DNA from 4 places in the Paenibacillus sp. FSL H3-0469 genome. Region 1 is predicted to be linked to each of the others. Evidence: riboswitches for the same ligand, from Rfam matches in the RefSeq annotation. Region 1 holds a riboswitch; each other region holds the start of a gene.
What was found. A riboswitch is a leader RNA that binds a small molecule or an ion and turns the genes downstream of it on or off. The one in region 1 is predicted to bind cyclic di-GMP.

Region 1 (5,795 bases):
CCTGCGGCAACACCGGTGCGTCCGAGCTTAGCCAGGCCTTCTGCCGGGAACAGAGAGTTGCCGTACACACAGGTGTCTGTCTGGTAGATAGAGTCAATGAAGCCGACCGAATGCTCATCGCGCTCCAGAATGACCGCCGCAGCGGCATCACCGAAGTTCGCGTAATATACCGGATCATTCTTGTCCGCATGAGGCGCCACGTAATCAGAGCCGATGACCAGAGCGCGGCGGATTCTCGGGTTCGCCATCATCTGGCGGCTGACCTGCTCAACGGAGGCGGTCATTCCGGCACAGTTGGCATTGCTGTCAATACAGATGGTATGCGAAGCCCCGTTAATCAGGCGGTGAATCATCAATGAGTTCGTAGGAAATATATATTCAGGGGTCTGGCTTGCATAAGCGATCAGGTCAATGTCAGGGCCGGTAAGACCGGTCTTCTCCAGAACATTACTTGCGGCTTCAAAAGCCATTGTCAGGGAGTTCTCATCCGGGCTGTCGATGCTGTAGCGGTTTTCACGGCCCAGAGTAGCCAGCAGTCCGCGGATATCAATACCTTTGTCATCAAAATGCTGAATGAAAAACTCATTGCCGATTCTTTTGTCTGGATGGTAGATATCAATGTCCTTAATGCGAATCCCCGCCATAGTACAGACCTCCTAAAGTTTTGTTAGCTATACTTCTCACGAATCTGCTTCTTACAAAACTCTCTTCCGGCGTTAGCAGCCAGAACAATGAATGAATATGTGCGTTTCATGCTGCGGATTTTAGTTTAAATTGTAATTGTTAAGCTTGTACGGTTGAAGTGATCTCCAGGTTCTCAAGTCCGGCTTTGCGGCCCAGACGTGCCAGCTGCATTTTGAGGATCGGGTTATTTTCAAGGGTAAGACTCACTTTCTGGAAGCCGTCAGCCTTGAACATGATGAAGCAGCCTTCAAGCAGCGGTACAACATCAGGAGCCGTTACATTCAACTTGCGGCAGTCGATCTCTAATGCATATTCAGCAGGGCTGATCGGGTTAATGGTCTGCTGGTAAGCCTGTATAGATTTGAGCCCGTCCTCGTTAGAAAAAGTTCCCTCCAGCTCAATATTGATTACTTTCTTCGCAGTGTCTGTCTTCAAAATAAATTGTCCCATGTTGATCTCTCCCTAAGTGTAATTTGTAATACCTCCAAAACCTCATTTCTGCGACTCTATTCGACAAAATCGCAATTGGATTTGGGATATTTTGCCTTCATTATAACCAGATCATACTGAAATGTGCAATCAAAAGTCGAAAATTGTAGATTTATGAAGATTTTTCTTTGATCTCCTCCAGGGTATCCAGCAGCACATTAAAGGCTGAAATCACCCGGGGGGCACCGACGCAAGGAGTTAGATGCAGCAGCACCCCCTTGATCTGCTCGATGGTCATGCCAACGCGGAGCGCCATTACATAATGAACCCCTAACTGCTCATATTGCCCCATCGTAATCAGAGACGAGATCACCGCGATCTCTTTCCAGTCAGAGCCAATTGTGGTCCGCTGAAAAATATCACCATAGGCGTTGCCCATGATATACTCGGCTAATTCCGGGAAATGCTCTTTGATCGGAGCCAGGGCTTTGGCCCCGTAATCTCCTGAGAGATCAGTGAAATGATCGAGTCCGCTGTTCATGTTCTGCTTCATGCTTTTGACCTCCTGACAGTAGGTTAGAAAATGTGTGCGAATACGGCTTCCTTACGTAAGATCCAGCGTGCGGTGAGCCGTGGGAGGCATCTCATCACGGTCAGTCAGCAGCTCAATGACAGAGGTCTTGTTAAGCGCGATAGCCTCGCGGATTGCGGCGGCGAACTCCTCCTGCGTCTCACAGCGGAAGCCGGCTGCTCCCAATGATTCGGCGAATTTCACAGCATCCATCGGAACCTCGAAGATCGTACCGTCAATCCGGCCGGTCGTTTTCTCCATGCCCTTGAGCGCCATATCCAGCTGCATATTGTTCACCACGATGAAAATCACCGGAATATCCTTGCAAACGGCCGTGTTTATTTCAGCACCGAGCATCATAAAACAGCCGTCACCGGTTATACAGAAGACGGTCTCTCCGGGAGAGGCAGTCTTGGCGCCGATGGCCATGCCAATTGAATTGCCCATGCAGGCAAAGTAGGCATCAAATATGAAGCTGCCGGGCCTGCGGACATTGAACCATTTCACAGCATTGAACCCATGGCTGCCGTCATCTACGAACACGCTGCTGTTGTAGGGGATTTGTTCGCTCATCGTGCTCATTACCGAAGCCAGAGATAGTCCCGCCAGCACGGGCAGCTCGTCATTGTAATCATTGGAAATATTAATTTCATGCTTGGTGACCGCAGAGGGGTCCAGCTTCTGAAGATACAGTGCCAGGTTGTCCCTTAAGTCTCCGCCGACAGCGATGGTGGATGAGGTGAGTATTTTGCCGACAAAGGTTGGATCTACATCGAACTGGATCAGCTGCTGCGGATGATTCTCCGGCTTCAGGTTACAGATAGTCATATCGCTGAGACGGGAGCCCAGAACAATGAACAGGTCGCTGTTGTTCAGCAATTCATCGCCGTGCGGGGAGCCGCCGACGCCGACAGGACCGTGGTAGAGCGGGTGATCATAAGCTATGGCGCCTTTGCCGCCTGGAGAGGTGACTACAGGAATGTTGAAGGTTTCGGCCAGCTGCACCAGTTCCTGATGGGCCCCGGAGCGGTTGACGCCTTTACCGGCAATGATCAGAGGGCTGACGGATTGATTAATCGCCGAGATGACCCGGTCATAGTTCTGATAACTGACTAGTCCCTCGCGCTCCGGCAGAACAATCCGGCATTCCGCGAGCCGCTCTGTCTGCACATCAAACGGAATGCAGAGATGGACCGGACCTTTCCGGTCACCGAGGGCGATGGATAGGGCATGGTTGAAAATCGTGCTGAAGTGATCGCCGCGTTCAACAAGCTTGCTGAAGAGGGTGGCCGGCCGGAACATATCCGCCAAATCAGCCAGATAAGAAGTGGAATCCTGGCATTGGGGAATGCCCAGCTCCTTGATGGACTGATGGCCGGTGATGAAGAGGACGGGAAGATTATTGGCCTTGGCATGCGCTGCAGCGGTGAGAAGATTCGTTCCGCCCGGACCGGAAGTGCCGAAGGCTACCCCGAGGCTGCCGGTCTTCAGAGCATAACCGCCAGCGGCGAAGCCGGAGCTGGATTCGTGCCGGCCGGGGATGAACTCTATGCCGTAGTCAACCATTTTCAAAGCGATGGGGCAAATAGATTTGCCTATGATTCCAAAAGAATGAGTGACTCCCAGATTGTGCAATGCTTCCGCCATATAATCTGCAACTGTCTTCAGAACATCCACCCCGCATGTTGTTATTTGTATAAGTCAGCAATAGAAAACCTGTACTCAATATTGGAGCACAGGTCTGTTGCACGAATCACCATAATCAAACGCGAAACCTAAGGCGTTCACAGTTTTTCAGCAACCTGGCTGTCATGATCCCACTTCAGAAATGAGACTGTAGATCCATGGCTTTGCGTCATTCCCTTTCGGTGAATTTTGCCGGTATGCGGTTATAAATCAATCTTTGGAGAATTTTCCTTTACAATATATTCCTAGCTCCTCTTTTGTCAATAACCCCAGTGAGAAGAAACTCGGAATTTGGCGAATATTCAGGAGTTGAAATGGCTAAATATTTGGAATTTCAAACTTTTGAAAATGGTTGTCCCTGGAAGACTAAAGTCTTAAAATGCAAATGAAAATTTCGGGCCCTTATTATGGAGAGTAAGCATAAAGACTCATTACAATCCTGAGGTACTGCAAAATGTTAAGAATTCGCTAGATATACAGCATTGCAAAATTAAATGATAGGACTTAAGTAACGGATATGTGAGCTGTTGACTTATAGACAAGCTATGACAATAGAACGACTATAGTAAAGAAGTGCAAAACACATTTTTTACCCTTATGCACAATTTCAACAATTTGTGAATATTACATAACAATCTGATTTTTGCATAGAAAAAGAGACACCACCCGCAGTATTTCCGCAGGCGCGTGTCTCATTGTGCCGGAGCTAGAATTTGAAAATATGAATTGTTTTTTGCAGGTTGAAGACTGCGGAGGTCATCTTCTCTGTCTCCTCAGCCACGGATTGCAGCGCGTGAATCTGTTCGTTCATCGCTGCGGATACCTCTTCGGTCCCTGCGGCGGTCTCCTGGGTAATGGCTGAGATATTCTCGATTGCCCCGGAGATCTTGAGTGCGCTCTCCAGCATAAGGTCACTCTCTGCGGAGAAGGAAGCGATCTGCTCGGTTATGTATTGGACACTATGCACAATTTGAGCAAAGATGTTAGCCGTTTCTGTTATCATCTCATTCTGTACCTGAACTACCTCTTCGTTAATGGCGATATTATCGATGGCCTGCTTGATATCCGCTTCAATGCTGCGGACCAGTCCGAACACCTCTTTGGTGGAAGCGGTGGATTCCTCGGCCAGCTTACGGACCTCCTGGGCAACAACTGCGAATCCCCGGCCATGCTCGCCTGCGCGGGCAGCTTCAATAGAGGCATTGAGCGACAGCAGATTAGTCTGTTCGGCAATTTCGGTAATCGTCTTGGTTATCATCGTAATGCCGCGTGCGTTCTGCGATAGGGCTTCAATCGTATCCGCCACCTTCTGGGTAGCCTGGATGTTCTTGCGCATGCCTTCGGCTTGGGTATCCACCGATTGCCGTCCCTGTTCTACCAATTCCAGCGTATGTACAGACCTTCTATTCATTTCCTTGGTGGAATTCGTATAATTGGAGACCTTGATTTCGATATCCTTGATCGATTCGGTCATATCAGCGATATCCACCGAGATTTCGTTAGCACCTAGAGCCAGTTCATTGGAGGAGGAGGCCACCTGAGCCATTACAAACTTCAGGTTCTGATTCTTGTCTTCAATCCCGCGGCTGGCGTCCATAACCTGACGGGTAATCTGTGAGGCATCGGTGAGGATTTTTTTGAGCTTGTCAATCATGGTGTTGAAGGAGCGGCTAATGTCGCCCATGGAGCCATTCTCGTCGGCACGGCTGGTGAAGTCGCCTTTGGCAATCGTGTGCGTCACATTGGAGATATCCTCAAATGAAGATGTAAGCGTTCTCTCAATGAAGCGCGCGAGCGGGTATGTCAGCGCTGCCAGGACGGCGACAAGAATAATGCCGACGAGCAGCCTGTCCATCAGGATTAGCGTGATTAAGACAGGGACAGCGAATAAAGCGGCCACCAAGTAACATCCGGTGACGATTTTTTGTTTCAACGGCAGCTTGTTCATCCAGTCCATAATGTAAAGTCCCCCTATAAAGAATAATGTGTATTGTAATATTATAGGGGATACTAGTGCATTTGGTCTATTATTAAAAATCGTATAATGCTGCCGCTTCCCGCAGAGCCGAAGCAACCGTATCTGCAAGCTCAGGCGGTGCGGTCACTTTGATGCCTTGACCCAAGGACAAGATGATCCGGCACGCAGACTCCGGCGTGTTGAACTCGGCCTCGGCCCTGATCCAGCCAGGGGCCTCAGAAGGCTCCTGGTGCAACAGGGCGACGTATCGTTCCCGCTGCAGCTCCTTCATCGTGTGGTCCCTGACAAGCAGGCTGGCGGGATACCGGGGCAAGGCAGACTTGAACGCGGCGGTGGAGGTCTCCCAGTACTCAGACAGGACGAAATCCTCAGGCTGCTCAAAAGACTCATTTGTGACTTTGGCCTCAGTGATTCTGGAGACCCGGTAGGTCCGCAGCTCGCTGTCAT
Region 2 (5,795 bases), 2.9 Mb from region 1:
TCCTTGAGCACGCGCGCGGTGAAGTGAAGGAAGAAGATATGCGCGTTGAGCATATGATTGCGTCCCTGGAGGAGAACCGCCTTACCGCAGAGAACGAACGCATCCGGGCTGAAGAGATTCGCCGTGAAGCGGAGGAGTTCCGCAAGCGGCAGCAGCAGGAGCTGGAGAAGCTGGAAGGCTCACGCGACAAACGTCTGGAGAAGGCAGAGAAGGATGCCAGCGATCTTCTGGCCAAGGCGCGCAAGGAAGCTGAAGAGATTATCAGCGACCTGCGCCGCCTGGCGCTGGAGGAAGGCGCATCCGTCAAGGAACATAAGCTGATCGAAGCGCGCCGCCGGCTGGATGAAGCAGAGCCTGCACCGCGCAAGAAGGCTGTGCCGCGCAGCACGGTCAAGGCGCCGCGCAAGATTCAGCCAGGGGATGAAGTTAAGGTAGCGAATGTGAATCAGAAGGGCCTTGTGGTTGAGCTGAGCGGTACCAAGGAAGCTGTTGTACAGTTCGGCATCATGAAGATGAAGGTCAATCTGAGTGATCTGGAATTCCTGGCCTCCGCACCGGATGCTCCTCCTCCGGCTCTGCGCAGGGCCACAACGGTCAAGCGTACACGCGATGAGAATATCCGTAGTGAGCTCGATTTGCGCGGTGCGAACCTGGAGGAAGCCATTATGGAGACCGACCGCTTCATCGACGAAGCTTTTCTCGGCAATCTGGGGCAGATCTCCATTATCCACGGCAAGGGGACGGGAGTCCTGCGGACAGGAATACAGGAATACCTCCGCAAGCACAAGCATGTCAAAAGCTATCGGCTCGGGAACTACAATGAAGGCGGCGCGGGTGTGACGGTAGCTGAACTGGAGTAACGCCCTTAGTCCGGCAGAAAGAGGGAAAAGAGTGCAGGATAATATTGATCTTTTGCTGGAACATCCGCTGGGGGCGCTGCTAGGCTACTTCACTGTCGCCATATTGGGGCTGGTCGTCTTTCTGTCCTTCTTCGAAATGGTGACGAAATACAACTGCTGGGAAGAAATCCGCAAGGGGAATGTGGCCGTAGCTATGGCAACCGGAGGCAAAATCTTCGGAATCTGCAACATCTTACGCTTCAGCATTGAAGCAGGGGCATCGATCTATGAGACGATGAAATGGTCGGTTGTAGGCTTTTTGCTGCTGCTGCTGGCTTACTTCCTGTTCGAGTTTTTTACTCCGGTCTTTTCAATTGATGAAGAGATTGCTGCGGATAACCGGGCGGTAGGATTGACAGCCATGCTGCTCTCAATATCCTTGTCCTATGTTATCGGCGCGGCCATATTCTGAATTAGGGGGCAGGGAGATGAAGCTGCTGATTCGGATTCTGTTTTTTTCAGCCCTGGCTTTTGTAGCGGCCGGCATTATATATTTAACGGTGAATTGAACCGAATGTGAGTAAGCGAAGGAGATTATACAGATGGAGACAACAGTTTGCCCATGGTGCCATACCGAGATTGTATGGGATGAGGAGTTTGGACCCGAGGATACCTGTCCTCATTGCAACAACGAGCTTAGCGGTTACCGCACAGTGACAATAGGTGCAGAGGATCTGGAGGATGAAGAGCCGGATACGGCGGAAGCTTCCGGAGAAGAAGAGATCAGCGACGATAATCTGTGGGATGACGACGACAAGGATAGCGTGGTGCCTGTATGGGGGACGCTGACCCAGTTCGGTGACGATTATGACCTGAAGCGTTATGAGGACAAGGTCTCGGCAATTCTGGCTGCCCAGCTGGAAGCGCCGGAATGTCCGCAATGCCATGAGCTGATGCTTCACTCCGGTACGCAGCAGGTGAACGGGTTCACCCCGGCAACGCCGGAAGCGCTGGGCGGCGCAGCCGTGCTGAAGCCTCCCTTCGCGCTGAATCTGTACGTATGCCCTTCCTGCTTCCATGTCCAGCACAGTCTGGCGCAGGAAGACCGTATCCAGCTTGTCCGCAATCTCAGCACCGCAGCCGAATAAATATCGGATTCATGCTTTCCCTGCCGTCTGGACATGTTAGTTATAGATGAAGTGTCTTAGGACGAGCAGGGAGGGTTAAGCATGAGAGGTTCAGAACGGGGACAGGCGGCGCTGCTGCTGGCTGTAGGCGGGCTATACCTTCTGGCTACAGTGCTTGCAGGGACGTTCCTCAACGTATATCTGTGGAAAAGCCGGCAGAACTTCGCCATGATCGGCTGGTTCACCGTGGCCCAGCAGCTTGCCGTGGGTCTCAGCTTTTGGCTGGGCGGCAAGTGGGTGAAAGAACATAACAAAATGAATGCCCTGCGGCTGGGAATTGCCGTATCGGGCTTTTTTTATTTGCTGGTGCTGTGGCTTCGCGAAGAAGCAGTGCATTATATTTGGCCGCTGGGTGGGGTCCTCGGGCTATCCATCGGGCTGTATTGGCTGGCATTTAACATTGTTTTCTTCGAGATTACGGACGCTGCGAACCGCGATTTCTATAACGGGTGGATGGGTCTGCTGGGTTCCCTGACGGGAATAGCCGGCCCCTGGGTGTCCGGCTGGATGATCTCCCGCTGGCAAGGCGGACAAGGCTACCGTATGGTATTCATATTGTCTTTATGTATCTATGGGGTGGCTGCTGTGCTAAGTTTCTGGCTGCGCAAACGGCCGCGCGGCGAAGCCTATCTCTGGCTGGAGCCCTGGCGCGAGCTTACCCGCAGGCGCAGTCCTTGGCGGCCAGTTGCGGCGGCGCTAGTGTTCCAGGGTATCCGGGAAGGCGTATTCTCCTTCCTGATCGGTCTGCTCGTCTACATTGCTGCACAGGAGGAGAGCAAGCTGGGACAGTTCGCCCTGCTGACCTCCGCCGTCTCCCTGATCAGCTATTATGCGGCCGGCAGATGGTTCAAGCCCCGTGCCCGGCTCGGCGGTATGCTGGCAGGCAGTCTGCTGCTCATCGCCTTCCTTCTTCCGCTGCTGTGGAAGGTGAATTTTACCACCCTCCTGATCATGGGAATCGGGACCTCACTCTGCCTGCCGCTCTACATGCTGCCGATGCTGTCCACCAGCTTCGACCTTATGGGAGTGTCCGAGGAGAGCGCCGGCAAACGCGTGGAATTGGTAGTGCTAAGAGAGCTTAGCCTGATGAGCGGCCGCCTCCTTGGTCTGCTGATCTTCATCGCCGTGCTGTCACTGGACCAATCTCCGCAGACCATTACGCTGCTTATGCTGCTGCTAGGTGCGGCGCCGCTGGGGAGCTGGGTGGTGGTGCGGAAGATGCTGGGTTTAAATGTTCACAGAAATAACAATATTATATGATTCAAATATAGGGTATTATTGCCAAGGTAAGTACAGATTGTATTTGAAGTGAATTCAAAATGATTTCGCATGAATTTAACCATTAGAACTAAAAAGGCAAACCTGTACGAAAGTCAGGGACGCAAAGCCACGGGCCTTACCACAGGGCGGGAGATACCCATCTGTGAATGGTAGCCGGGCCGCTCTTTCCGGTGGTTTTTTTGCGCCCTTTTTTAATTGAAGTGTTAAATGAGCGGAGGTCTTTTATGACAAATAGGAAAAGCTTTATATGTAAGGTACTGTGTTTTATCATTTTGGCTCAAATTCTTGCACCTTTTGTAGAATTCTCAGGGATGAAAATTTCCGCACAGGACAGTATTCTCAGGATCCGGTTTCAGCCCGAAGAAGCCCCTGTACAGGACGGAGAGCTTGCAGATTCTGGAGCCGTTTTTAGCGTCAAAAACCAATACTCCTACGGCTGGAACATGGATCATACCGATGCAACAGTCTCAAGAGATACATACGATGACTCCGGCATAAGTAGCCTTACACGAATCCATCCGGATGGAAAATGGGAAATTGCACTAGACAATGGTACTTATGAAGTCTCGGTAACCGTAGGTGACTCTGTATATAGCAGCAACAACTCCCTTTCTGTTGAGAATATCAAAGTGATGGACGGACTCACTCTTGAAGCAGGGCAGCATAGAACAGTCAAGAAGAAGGTTGCTGTCGAAGATGGAAGACTCACGTTAAGTCAAATCAATGCTGCTGGAATGGAGACGGCTCTCAATAGCATAGAACTTTCATTGGTTAATACATACACTCCCGCCTTGATACCGCCTCAAATAAGTATGCCCTTTGAACCCAATAAGGTTGTTGGTGACAAAGTTCTTCTATCGGGAAGCATGACCAACATACACAACGCTCCGCCTTTTATTAGGGTGAACGGCCTGCAGGTAGAAATCTCCCGCCATATCCGCGAACAAATAGAATCTATTGAACAACAAATACAGCAGGTTAGCCAACATGCAGTGGCAATAGGAAATTCGGATATTGAAGCTATTCAAAGCTCTATCCGCTCCAGCGGCAAGAAGCCTGCAATTATTGCAGTCGGACAATTGAATTTAGAATCAAGCGTGACGTTCGGAAGCGCAGAACAGCCTGTCATTGTAATCGTCGACGGCATGAATACGAACCGGAAGCTGAATGTAACGGTGTACGGGTCGCTAATCCTCCGTGGAGGATTAAATGCCAATACGGAGTTGGATGTTAATGTTATCAACCCTGTACCAGATGAGAATCTAGGTAATCTATGGGTACAGGGGACGGTGCATTTAAATAATAATTCCAATGTACAAGTAGATAATGAATTGTTTGCAGGTTCTTTGGTCTATAACAATGGTTCGCTCGATCTATCCGCGGAACGGATAGTAGTACAAGGCAATATGAATATCAATACTATGGTAACTATGAATGTAGACGAAGAAATGTCTATTGGAGAAGTGGTTTCCAATAATTCAAGGGCAGAACTAAATGTAGCGCAGGGAGATCTGTTTGTCCGGGACAACGTCAGTGTGAATAATCATCTTAATATCACCACAGGCGGATTATTTGCAGTAGGCGGAAATGTCATCTCGAACCAAAGACCTATAATACATACGGGGAATGAGCAAGCTGGACGTACATTGTTGAAGTATGTTCTGTCGGGCCTTAAGGCCGAGTATTACAGCGGCAATGATTTTACGGGCAAGAAGGCCGTGAAGGTGGATGAATCTATTTCTTTGGCTGGCCCACCTGTTCTGGGTGTGCCGGGGATAGCAGACCAGCATTTCTCAGTAAGATGGACAGGGCAAATTCAACCTAACTATACAGATCAATATACCTTCTCCGCCAGAACGTCAGGTGGAGTCAGACTCTGGGTGAATGATCAGCTCCTGGTGGATGCCTGGACAACGAAGCAGCATGTGGAGCAAGGCACCATCCAGCTTGAAGCGGGGAAAAAATATGACCTGAAGATGGAATACGCTAATGATATGGGGAATCCTCAGGCCAGCTTATCGTGGGAGAGCGAGCAACAGACCCGTGAAGTGATTCCCTCTGTATCTTTAAGACCTTTTTCTATACCAGCAATAAATGCTAGTGCAACAGACTCAGCCATTACATTGAACTGGCCTGCTTTGTTTAATGCAGATGGATATGAAGTGGAATTCGATAAGGAGGTTACTGTCCTCGGCAGTGAACCTGATTTTTCCAAGGGGGAGCTTAGTCCGGGAACTGAACATCTCTATCGTATCCGGGCAATCAGTGGCGACATCAAAGGGGAGTGGTCAATCACTTCATCTTATTGGACCTTGCCAGCTGCACCACTGAATATTCAAATGAATGCAACAAGCCATACCATTACTCTCGAATGGGAGCCGGTCATCGGTGCCTCCAGTTATGAAATCGAGGTTAATAACAGTACGAAGAATATAGGAGCCGTGCTAACTTACCAGGAGACTGATCTGAATCCGAACATGCCCAAAGT
Region 3 (5,795 bases), 3.8 Mb from region 1:
AGCTTATAGTCCTCCCGCGATACCGTGTATTTATGATTCATGAAGCTTTGGATTTTTACGGGCGGATTATTCTCCACCAGCATCTTGCCCCATGTCATCGTATATACCCATTTGCTTTGTTTTTGAGACATGATGACAGGGTCTGGAAGCTCTCCGCTCTCCCCGATGCCTATTGGTTTGCCGCCTGCAAGCTTCAGGAGGCTGTCATAATAAGACTGCTTGAAATCATTGTCGTAAATGTCGGCGGCCAGAATATCCACCTTGGCGGTGCCGGGAAAATAGGCGGCATACGGCTCAGACGACTTGTTGGGGGCATTCGGATTCCACACCCACAGCAGATTGTTCAGCTTATGCGTCTTCACCATGCGGTCATAGACCAGGTCCCAGAGCTTCGCAAAGTCATCCTTCTGCCCCCACCAGAACCAGCCGCCGTTCATTTCATGATAGGGCCGCCATAACACCGGAACTCCGGCATCGCGCAGCTCACCCAGATACTTGGCCACTTCATCCAGCTCAGCAACCAAAGCCTTATACTGCGGCGTTCCGGGAGTGACGTACTGCTTGAATTGATCCTGGCTAAGCGGCTTCTGCACATTGGTCCATACCGGCGCGGTTCCCGGCAGATTCTGATGGAAGGTCATGGCGACAATGCCGCCGCCCTCATGCCATCGTATGGCGCTGTCCACGACAGCCTGACGCTGTCTGGCAATGGTCTCCTTAGACTGGTTGCCTATGGCTCCCAGCTCATAGCCATGCAGAACGGCATAGCGGCCGCTTGTTGTGCGGAGCTTATTATTGAATTCATCGGGGCTCTCCAGGTAATCATGCTGGCCGGATATCATCCCCTTGCCGCTAAGATTACTAAGATAGCTTAACAGTGCGGAAGCCTCCTTGGAGGCCGAAGGATTAATGGGCTTTATGGGAGCGGGGGCGGCAGGTGCCGTAACCTTGGCGGCTGCGGGCAGACTGCGCCCTTCCCCCCATGGAAGTAATGAAAGGATAAGGATTAGAGGAAAAATAGTTGTATATAGCCTGTACTTACGGTAAGTGTTCAATGTAATCTCCTTTCTCCAGCCACACTCTCAGGCAGGCCCCGGAGGTTAAGCCTCCCGGATTATCTGCCTTTCTATAGCTTAGTAGCCCTGCTGGTAAGCAGGGCCATTAAGAGTGGCTTACAGGATTTATAATTGTAACGTCTTAACCAGTAACAGCGCCAATGATGAACACAGCTGCGGACCTTATGAGCTTAGGAAGCGGACGGGAGGAACAGCGCGCTTGCCGGAACGGTACCTTTGGCTTGGCTCGGACTCTGCCACATTAGCCGCGCTTTTGCATCCCCTTGATTCTCATAATACTCTACCTGAATATCATACAGCTCGCCTGCGGTCAGGCTGATGCTGCCCATGCGTTCGGTGCCGCTCTGCTTCACCCAGCTGTCAATCACAAGCTCACCGTTCACCCGTACGCGGATACCGTCATCAGAATGGGTATAAATCTGATACGTCTCTGTGTACAGCGGCTTAATCTTGCCACTCCAGCGGACAGAGAAGAAGTCTACGCCGATAGCGGCATCCGGCGAGCCTTGGCGCCAGTTGAAATCAAGCACCGCATCGGTGCGCACTGCAGCGGGTTCGCCCGATAGCGTCATGTTATTGAAGTATTCCGCGTACAACCCATTGGCAGCAGGGACTTCTACCGGCAGATCCACCGGTGTTGCTGTAGGAGAAGGAACGGGAACAGGAGCCGCTGTCGGCGTTGGCGTAGGCACTGGTGTCGGTGCTGGCGTCAGTGTTGGTGCTGGTGTTGGCATTGGTGTCGTTACTGGTGCCGGCGTTGCTGTCGGTGCTGGCACTGCTGTCGCTGCTGGTACCGTTGTCGGTACTGCTGTTGCAGCCGGAGCAGGTATGGATGTGTTGCCTGCTCTGGAGAAAAGTGCACTTGAAGGTACGGTTCCCTTCACCTGGCTGGGGCTCTGCCACATCAGATGGACATTCGCATCGCCTGCATTCTCGTAATACTCTACCTTGATATCGTATAGTTGCCCGGCAGTCAAGGCTATGGTTCCTGTGCGGGCCGTTCCGCTCTGCTTAACCCAGCTGTCAATGACGGCTGTACCGTTCACCCACAAGCGGATACCGTCATCCGATGTAGTATAGAACTGATAGCTCTCACTGTAAGCCGGCTTAATCTGGCCGGTCCAGCGGATCGAGAAGTAATCTACGCCGAGTGCGGCATTAGGAGTACTCTGACGCCAATTGAAGCTGATGACATCATCGTTACGGACCATAACCGGTGTTCCCGAGAGCGTCATGTTCTTGAAGTATTCTCCAAGCAAGCCATTCTGGGCAGGCTTACTCTCCGGATCACCGGAGGTTGGGACCGGCTTCGGCGCAACGGTTGGCGCCGGTGTTGCGGTTGGCGCCGGTGTCGGCGTTGCGGTTGGCGTCGGTGTCGGTGTCGGCGTCGGCGTTGCTGTAGGCGTCGGCGTTGCGGTTGGCTTAGGAGCCGCCGCCGGAGCAGACCAGGCCTTATATTGGTCACGGGTCAGTGTGTAGCTGTCATTCATAAAATTCTTGATCGTAGCTGTGCTGTTATTCTCGTAGAGCATCTTGCCCCAGTTCATCATAAACACGTAATTCTGCTGATTCAGCTTCAGCTTCGAGATGTTCGGCATTTCACCATTCTCGCCGATGCCGATCGGTTTGCCGCCAGCCAGACTGGTCAGATCATCATGATATTTATTGGAGTAGTCGTTATTATATATATCTGCTGCCAGCACATCCACTCTGTCCGCACCCGGATAAGTCCGCGGATAGGGATCGGAGTTTGCATTAGGCGCATTCGGGTTCCATACCCAGAGCAGATTATTTAACTGATGAACGTTCACGAACCGGTCATACATAATATTCCACAGGGATGTAAAATTATCTTTCTTCCCCCACCAGAACCAGCCGCCGTTCATTTCGTGGTAAGGTCTCCAGAGGATCGGAACCTTAGCATCCCGCAGGCTTTTCAGAGAGACAGCTACTTTATCCAAATCGGTGATCAGAGCATTATACTCTGGCGTTCCGGGGGTTACGTATTTGTTAAATTGCGCCTGGGTGATTGACTTCTGCACATTGGACCATTCGTACTTGGTGCCCGGCAGATTCTGGTGAAAGGTCATGGCGACAATGCCGCCCGCTCTGGACCAGTTCGTCGCACTCCAGACGATATTTTTGCGTTGTGCAGCTACTCCGCTCTCACTCTGCCCACCGATTGCTCCCAGCTCATAACCATGCAGTGCTGCGTATTGTCCGCTTGTTCCCTTCAGCTTGTTGCTCAGCTCATCCGGACTCTCGAAATAGTCATGCTGGCCTGTAATGATTCCATTTCCCGAGATACCATACAGATTATTCAGCAGCTTGACCGCCTCCGCTGAGGCGTTAGGGTTCACCGGCGCTCCTTCAGAGGAGGCAGCCTTGACGGTGGAAGGGGCGATTCCCAGTCCCACAGGTACAGCAGACAATACCACGGCCAGCGACAGCACAGCGCAGAGCAAACGAGACTTACGGTAAGTTTTCACAATATTCTCTTCCTTTCGGTAGCCAGGCTGCCACTCTTGCGAAGGCCCTATAGCTTTGCGTCCCTGTCTTTCGATCAGGTTTGCCTTTGTCGTTTTGGAAGGATCAATCCCTCTTACCGTAAATTATCGTCTTTATGCAATTTTTTTGTAGAGCAAACGCGAATTTTTCCGAATAAATAGTTCCGAGTACCTGTTTTGATTCTGTAACAAATGGTTAAATAGATAAGTTAGACCTACGAAATGAACTGATGTAGCGCTATATCCTCCCAGTCCAGAGTAATACGGATATTATCTTCCTCTACCAGCTCCGACCCCGTCTGCACCTCAATGAACTCCACATCGGTAAGAGCAAGAATGGCATGCTTGGTCCCTTCCGGTATCCGCACCACATCTCCCGCCTTCACCGTATGCATCTTCTCATTGATGACAATACTGGCTTCCCCGCTGACGAAGGTCCAGATTTCACTGCGTTTGTGATGCAGCTGATAGCTGATATTTTTACCCTCATTGATGAAAATCCGCTTGGTCAGCACCTCGTTGCCCTCATCATATTTCACATAATCTATCACCTTGTAATGACCCCAGCGGCGTTCCTCGTACATCGGTCTTTGTTCAAAAGACTTCAGCACTTCCTTGATCCGCGGACTCTCGGTCTTGTGCGTCACCAGAATACCGTCCGGGCTGGCGGCGATAATCAGATCCTTCGCCCCGATCACGGTAATCGGAATATCCAGCTCGTTAATGAGACAGGTGCCTTCGGAGTCTGCTGTTACGAAGCCTTTACCGACATGGTTGCTGCTCATTTCTTCGGTAAGGGTGTTCCAGGTACCCAGGTCCTTCCAGAATCCGGCGTACGGCTGCACGACGATGTTCTCCTCTTTCTCCACCACTTCATAATCGAAGCTGATGGACGACAGCAGCTTATACTGCTTCTGCAGCTCCTCGTAATTCAGCGGCAATCCTTTGCGCTGCAGGATATCCAGCAGGTAACCCAGACGGAAGGCGAACACCCCGCAGTTCCAGAGCGCGCCTTGGCTGATCAGCTCCTCGGCCTGCACACGGTCCGGCTTCTCCTGAAAGTGGCTGACCTGCAGATAACCATTCGCTCCCGCATCTGCGCCGGTTGGAATAATGTAGCCGTATTTCTCCGAAGCATGCTCGGGAACTACGCCCATCAACGCCAGGTTCGCCCCGCTCACCAGCATGGTGTTCTCCAGCTGCAGCACCGTTTCGAAAAAGGAGGATTCCACGTATGGGTCCACCGGCAGAATCGCCACGGTCTCGCTTGGAGACACCCCCGCGATGGAATACAAATAGGCCGCCGTCAGCGCAATGGCCGGGAAGGTATCCCGCCGCTCCGGCTCCACGATGATCGGCACCTCGCTGCCGAGCTGACTCTGGATCATCTCCACCTGGCTGCGTCCGGTCGCCAGATAAGAGGACCCGGCCATGCCGTTCTCCTCCAGCTGTCTCCATACCCGTTGTACCATTGATTCCGGTTCACCTGCCGGACTTGCCAGTACCTTCAGAAATTGCTTGGAGCGTGAATCATTGGACAACGGCCAGAGCCGCTTGCCGGAGCCGCCTGATAGAAGTACTAGTTTCATAGTGAACCCTCCGTATCGTATTGTTATTGGGTATTTCTTATTTCGGCTGTGTGTTAAAATCCCGCCTGTTATGAGGGTCGCTGCAAGGAATTTTGGGCTTACGGCCGCTGTTGTCTCCAGATGTTGTTGATTATATTGCTTGCAGCAGATAACATCCGGAGACAAAGGCGGACGCTAACGCTCCTACAGCTCCAAAATTCCTCTCCACTCCATTTCATAACCGGCTTTACTTTTTATATCCGCTTCGCCCGCAGGCGAAGCTCCCGGCTAAAGATCCGGGTATTGCCGCTTGTTGTAGCGGCAAGGGGGCCGGGCTGCCGCTATATTGTTCCAGCGGCGAAAGATTCAAAGGCTCAGAGGCTCAAAGACTCTTAAGTGCCGCTTGTTCCAAGGCGTCACCGCTGAGTTAGCGGCTGGAAAGAACAAGAGTATAGGACAAGAGAATCCAAGACAATGGAATTCAAGACCGGAATTCAAGACTCTTGTGCCAAGGGCTCGCCGCATAAGTTTGCGGCGGCAGAAGCTGGTTAGTTTAAGTACAGGCACTTGTGCTCTTCATTTGCTCATTTAGCCAACATTCGAGAAATCAGGGGCACTAATGCTCTTCATTTCACCATGCAGCC
Region 4 (5,795 bases), 3.3 Mb from region 1:
CTCCGGTTCTCCCTGGTGATCTTCGTGAAGCCGGACTCAAGCTTGAGCCAGTGGGCTGTTTCTTCCGATTTTAAATCTTCGCCCACATAATAAAGTACCTGATTGGCAGTGTCTTCCGGTAAATGCTCGGCTTTATTGCTTGATTGGATGTTGATGGCTAATCTATACTTTTTGTGGTCATCGTCTTCAACGTCAACCAGCACCTGGATATGATTGTTTTTGTAGCCTAGCTTATATATGGTATTCTCATTGGATAATTTGCATTTTAATACCCCATACCCTTGATCTAATCCGTTACCCATCGCTCATCAGTCCTCCTTCATAGCTATTATTCTTTCCCATAGGAGGCCATAGTAATTCTTAGTAAAAAGTTGATCAAGATAAGGAGGCAAGCTGCACCTATGAAATGCCTAACCATTCGCCAGCCGTGGGCCACCTTAATTGCGCTGGGAGAAAAACAAATCGAAACCCGGAGCTGGCGGACCGCTTACCGGGGGGAGTTAGCCATTCATGCCGGGATGCAGGTGAATAAGGCGATCTGCCGGACGGAGCCGTATCAGTCGTTGCTGGCCCGTCACGGCTACACTGCGGACAATCTGCCAACCGGCAGGATCATTGCGGTCAGCCGCCTTGCGGATTGCTGTGAGGTGACGCCGGAGCTTGCGCAGCAAGGCTGGCCGGGTGGCAATGAATATGTATTCGGCAATTATGCCGAAGGAAGGTATGCCTGGAAGCTGGAGGAAGTTGTTCCGCTGGTACATCCTATACCTGCTAAGGGACGTCTGGGTTTCTGGGAATATCCTGTGCTGGAAGAGGAATTGTGAATTTCTTGCCGGCATTTTGAAGAAAAATTGCTCTGGATTGGTTATCAGCTGGTATAATTGGGATATTCGGCGGGAAATCTTCCTATATATAAGGATAGTTGTGCTCTGAGGCGGTCTACCGCTGGAGAGGGGCAGAAATGCCGGGAAGGAGCGTATGCATAATAGATGGGAAGCCTTCTAATTGCATGGCTTTGTATGCTTTGTTTGTTTCTTGCGTTCCGGGATCAGGTGAGCCGGAGAATCCTGTATCCGGTAGCTGTGGTGGTTATATGCGGCACGTTAGGGTATTGGACGTTGTTAATGTAACCGCATCCGGGTGATCATTTCATGCAGAAGTCTGCCGCTTGCGGCAGGCTTCTTTGTTAGCTCTGCTTCGGGCCCTGCTCCGTCTTCTCCATACCCAGATATCTGCGCATATGCAGAGTGGCCTGGGCGGCAATCACATCATCCAGCAGCAGCATCCGCTCGTGATAACCCCTGCAGACGAATCTGGCTTCAACGCCCGCCTCCAGCCGCTGCTGTTCATAGACCTTCAGACCACGGGCGCGCATCCCGGCACGGGTCTCCCGCAGATCGGCAGAAGCGGCATGGACGGCCCTCTGGATCACCTCCAGATAAGGCGCAGGCGTGCGCAGCTCTGAGGATATAGCAGAAGCATCGCGCTCGAAGGCGGATAGAATAAGCGGCAGCAAAATATAGGATTTGACCAGCAGGTTATCCTGGCTCTCTGCTCTGTGCATCCCTCTCAACTCCTTGAAGAGAACGTATATTCGCATTGTAACTCACCTTTCAAAAATTAATCAATGGGTTTTATAAATTAACTTAAATAATGTGATATTTTTCACAAAAAAATAGAACGAATTATTATATATTAAAATTGAAATAATAAAGATTGAAAAATAAATCAGCTCAAAGGAGAATGGCAATGAGTCATGAAGGAAGTCTCCGCCGTGGTTTGGTATTCGGGATCATTCTAAGTGTTCCGCTATGGGTATCGATGATTGGCTGGATTCAGCTATTCGGGTCTGCCTAGGCGACATTTTATTCAAAATATATGAATTCTATTAGCAGGTGTCGTCCCTATGGGCGGCACTTTTTTTAGAGCTGACATGCCCGCAAATAGGTAAAATTGCATTGAATAGGAGCGGACAGTAAGCCGAGACGGGGTGAGACTAATAAAATAGGACAAATGCATCAAATTTTAATAATATAAATTCATATAATTATAGAGAAGAGAGATAAACGGCTGCAGCCAATTCTCTGATTTCTCGACTTTTTTCGTCGGCGGCTAAAAAGAGACTCGCCCATAAACCCTTATGGTACAAGGGTTAAATGAGGAGTCATCGCGAAAATAATTTCAAGAAATATACTGGGAATGGATTGACAATAGGGTGGGCGAGCGGATAAACTGAAATTAGTACAAAAGTAACAAATGTCATAGACTCAACAACGAATTTACATAAGCAAATCACAATTTCATACCGAAATCATGTACAAACGCAAACCGTATCGAAAGAACGGGACGCAAAGTCAGGAATCTACTGTCTCTATAAGTTGAGGCTAAGGTCGTCCGGCCGCCGTGAAGCTAACCCTTCGTGGCGGTCTTTTTTGTTGTTATAGTCGCGTGACAGATTCATAGAATAGTAACTAGGAGGTGTGGACTATTGAAAAAAAGAGTACGTAAAACAGCCGCCATCATAATGGCGGGCCTATTGACCTTATCCAGTGCCTTTACGTGGGGGACAGATGTTAGAGCAGCTTCAGGGGTACCGTATACTCCAACACCGGTTTTAGGAATCGCAGGGAATTTTAATGCTTTTATTCTCGGGGATTTTACGCAAGGCAATGATCAGATTGAAGGCCGCCTGGCAGCGGCAGGGAACATTACCCTCACCGGAGGTTACGGGGTAGCCAGAGCATACAGGGATGCTGCGCCGACGGATGTACTTGTGGCCGGCAAGAATTTTGTACATTCAGGCAGTGGAGAGATCTATGGAAATGTGGTATTTGGGGATAGCTTTACCGCCAATGAGCCTGGTGTCAACATCAAAGGCGGGAAGAAAAATGCCAGCCCGATTGATTTTGCCGCCGAGCAGCAGATGCTGATCTCCCGATCTACAGAGTATGGGGCCTTGGCCGATACGAAATCGGTAGCCAATAACTATGGGACACTAACCATAAATGCGCCGGATGCCTTCAATGTTGTTCATCTGGATGCCCCGACTCTGGCAAAAACAAATAATATCCAGTTTAACATTGCCCCGAACGCTACGTTGATTATTAATATTAGCGGGTCTACAGTCAATGTGCCTAGTTTTGCAATGAATAACGGCAGAGCCAGTCAAGTGTTGTTCAACTTTTACGAGGCTTCTGAGGTGAATATCGCTTATACCTCTTTCTATGGTAGTATTCTCGCCCCCCAAGCGGATGTTCATTATGCCGGAGCAGAGCTGTACGGGACCCTGATTGCAAAATTTTTTAGCGGCGGGGTTGAGATGCACCTTGGAATGTACGAGGGAGAGGGGCCGCCGCCGAGTCCGACGCCGACCGCAACGCCGACACCTAGTCCATCACCGACACCAACGGCTACACCAACGCCGACAGTGAAACCTACACCGACAGTAACGCCAACACCGACAGTAACGCCTACACCGACAGTGAAACCAACACCGACGGTAACACCGACTCCAACAGTAACACCGACACCGACCATAAAACCATCACCTACACCTGTGTGCACTCCAACTCCAAAGCCAACGCCAACAGTGAAGCCGACGCCAACGCCAACTGTGAAGCCGACGCCAACACCAACCGTAAAGCCGACGCCAACACCAACAGTGAAGCCGACGCCAACACCGACAGTGAAGCCGACACCAACACCAACAGTGAAGCCGACACCAACGCCAACTGTGAAACCAACACCAACGCCAACAGTGAAGCCGACGCCAACACCAACTGTGAAACCAACACCAACGCCAACCGTGAAGCCGACGCCAACAGTGAAGCCGACGCCAACGCCAACAGTGAAGCCGACGCCAACACCAACCGTGAAGCCGACGCCAACACCAACAGTGAAACCGACGCCAACACCAACCGTGAAGCCGACGCCAACACCAACGGTAAAGCCGACGCCAACACCGACAGCGGTGCCAACACCAACAGTGAAGCCAACACCAACGCCAACAGTGAAGCCGACACCAACGCCAACTGTGAAACCAACACCAACGCCAACAGTGAAGCCGACGCCAACACCAACCGTGAAGCCGACGCCAACACCAACAGCCGTACCGACACCAACGCCAACGGCAGTGCCAACACCAACGCCGACAGCGGTGCCAACACCAACGCCAACGGCAGAGCCAACACCAACGCCAACGGCAGTGCCAACACCGACGCCAACAGCGTTGCCAACACCGACGCCAACAACAGTGCCAACACCGACACCGACAGCAGTACCGACACCGACGCCAACGGCAGAGCCGACACCAACGCCGACAGCCGTACCGACACCAACGCCAACGGCAGTGCCAACACCAACGCCGACAGCGGTGCCGACGCCAACACCAACGGTAGAACCTACACCAACGCCAACGGCAGTGCCAACACCAACGCCGACAGCGGTGCCTACGCCAACACCAACGGTAGAACCTACACCAACGCCGACAGCCGTACCGACACCAACGCCAACGGTAGAGCCGACACCAACACCGACAGCGGTGCCGACACCAACGCCTACGCCGACAGTAGAGCCAACACCAACGCCGACGATAGAGCCAACACCGACACCAACGGTAGAACCGACGCCGACGCCAACGGCCGAGCCGACACCAACGCCGACGGTAGAGCCAACGCCAACACCGACGGTAGAACCAACGCCGACACCAACGCCAACGGCCGAGCCGACACCAACGCCGACGGTAGAGCCAACACCGACACCAACGGCCGAGCCGACACCAACGCCGACGGTAGAGCCAACGCCAACACCGACGGTAGAACCAACGCCGACACCAACGCCAACGGCAGAGCCGACACCAACGCCGACGGTAGAGCCAACACCGACACCAACGCCGACGCCGACACCAACACCGACGCCGACACCAACACCAACACCAACACCAACACCGACGCCGACACCAACGCCGACACCGACACCAACACCGACGCCGACACCAACGCCAACGCCGACACCAGAGCCAACACCGGCACCAACGCCAGATCCGACACCAGTAACAACGCCAGCGCCAACATCGCCGCCGTTCAGTTTCCCTCCAGTGCCTACGCCGACTCCGATCATCGGATTTATCGTGAGTAATGATGTGGTTGTGAATGATGATCCGTTGCCGCTTGGACCTGTAGCAACTCCGATAGCTACCACAGTACCGGCCCCAACGCCGACACCGGTTGTAGCAGTTGCGCCAATAGCAGCAACACCGGAGCCAACACCGTCAACGGAACCGGCACCCGATGTAGTCCTTATTGATGATGAAGTTCCTCTAGGCGGTGTGCCTGTGGATGGAACTCTGCCGAAGACGGGTGAATCCAGTCCTGCACCTTATTATTTTGCCGGTTTGGCACTCGCGGGTCTGGGCTTGATTCTTAGAAGAACCACCAGAAACAGCACACGTAAGTGAATCACCGGAACTGAGATTTATATAAACAAACGATGACCCTGTAATTTGACAAGGGCTGCTTTCGGAGAAGAAGTTCTCCTGGAGCAGCCCTTTTTTCGTTGTTCAGGAAATTATGATTTACGTCCAATGAGGATAAGTTGTGCATAAAGTTGGGGATAAGTGTCTTGGAGCATCGGCAGGATGACTATATTCTGGATCAGTAATAGGAATGACTTCGCTAATTTCACCGAACACATGGACAGGCGTGTGGGCCGAATGTGGTCAAAAAACCGACCACATTCAATGCGGCGGAGGCGTGTGGGCCGGATATGGTCGAAAAACCGATTACATTCGGTGCGGA

Region 2: linked by a shared signal. The riboswitch ahead of NSS83_RS28705 (PA14 domain-containing protein) and the one ahead of NSS83_RS07750 (thiamine pyrophosphate-binding protein) in region 1 are both predicted to bind cyclic di-GMP.
Region 3: linked by a shared signal. The riboswitch ahead of NSS83_RS25025 (PA14 domain-containing protein) and the one ahead of NSS83_RS07750 (thiamine pyrophosphate-binding protein) in region 1 are both predicted to bind cyclic di-GMP.
Region 4: linked by a shared signal. The riboswitch ahead of NSS83_RS22275 (choice-of-anchor A family protein) and the one ahead of NSS83_RS07750 (thiamine pyrophosphate-binding protein) in region 1 are both predicted to bind cyclic di-GMP.

Annotation. Positions count from the first base shown of each region.
Region 1 covers NZ_CP150302.1:1,743,251-1,749,045, reverse strand. Annotated here, with positions in the region: gene NSS83_RS07765 (3-oxoacyl-[acyl-carrier-protein] synthase III C-terminal domain-containing protein) at 1-644, opposite strand, end outside; gene NSS83_RS07760 (hypothetical protein) at 784-1,134, opposite strand; gene NSS83_RS07755 (carboxymuconolactone decarboxylase family protein) at 1,286-1,666, opposite strand; gene NSS83_RS07750 (thiamine pyrophosphate-binding protein) at 1,718-3,361, opposite strand; cyclic di-GMP riboswitch class I at 3,478-3,574, opposite strand; gene NSS83_RS07745 (methyl-accepting chemotaxis protein) at 4,077-5,327, opposite strand; gene NSS83_RS07740 (YafY family protein) at 5,401-5,795, opposite strand, start outside.
Region 2 covers NZ_CP150302.1:6,574,828-6,580,622, forward strand. Annotated here, with positions in the region: gene NSS83_RS28685 (endonuclease MutS2) at 1-860, shown strand, start outside; gene NSS83_RS28690 (DUF350 domain-containing protein) at 892-1,311, shown strand; gene NSS83_RS28695 (hypothetical protein) at 1,442-1,987, shown strand; gene NSS83_RS28700 (MFS transporter) at 2,069-3,286, shown strand; cyclic di-GMP riboswitch class I at 3,372-3,473, shown strand; gene NSS83_RS28705 (PA14 domain-containing protein) at 3,454-5,795, shown strand, end outside.
Region 3 covers NZ_CP150302.1:5,711,231-5,717,025, reverse strand. Annotated here, with positions in the region: gene NSS83_RS25030 (glycosyl hydrolase) at 1-1,055, opposite strand, end outside; gene NSS83_RS25025 (PA14 domain-containing protein) at 1,247-3,565, opposite strand; cyclic di-GMP riboswitch class I at 3,580-3,660, opposite strand; gene NSS83_RS25020 (sugar phosphate nucleotidyltransferase) at 3,799-5,172, opposite strand.
Region 4 covers NZ_CP150302.1:5,050,085-5,055,879, forward strand. Annotated here, with positions in the region: gene NSS83_RS22260 (YukJ family protein) at 1-302, opposite strand, end outside; gene NSS83_RS22265 (ASCH domain-containing protein) at 402-824, shown strand; gene NSS83_RS22270 (hypothetical protein) at 1,187-1,564, opposite strand; cyclic di-GMP riboswitch class I at 2,313-2,406, shown strand; gene NSS83_RS22275 (choice-of-anchor A family protein) at 2,489-5,455, shown strand.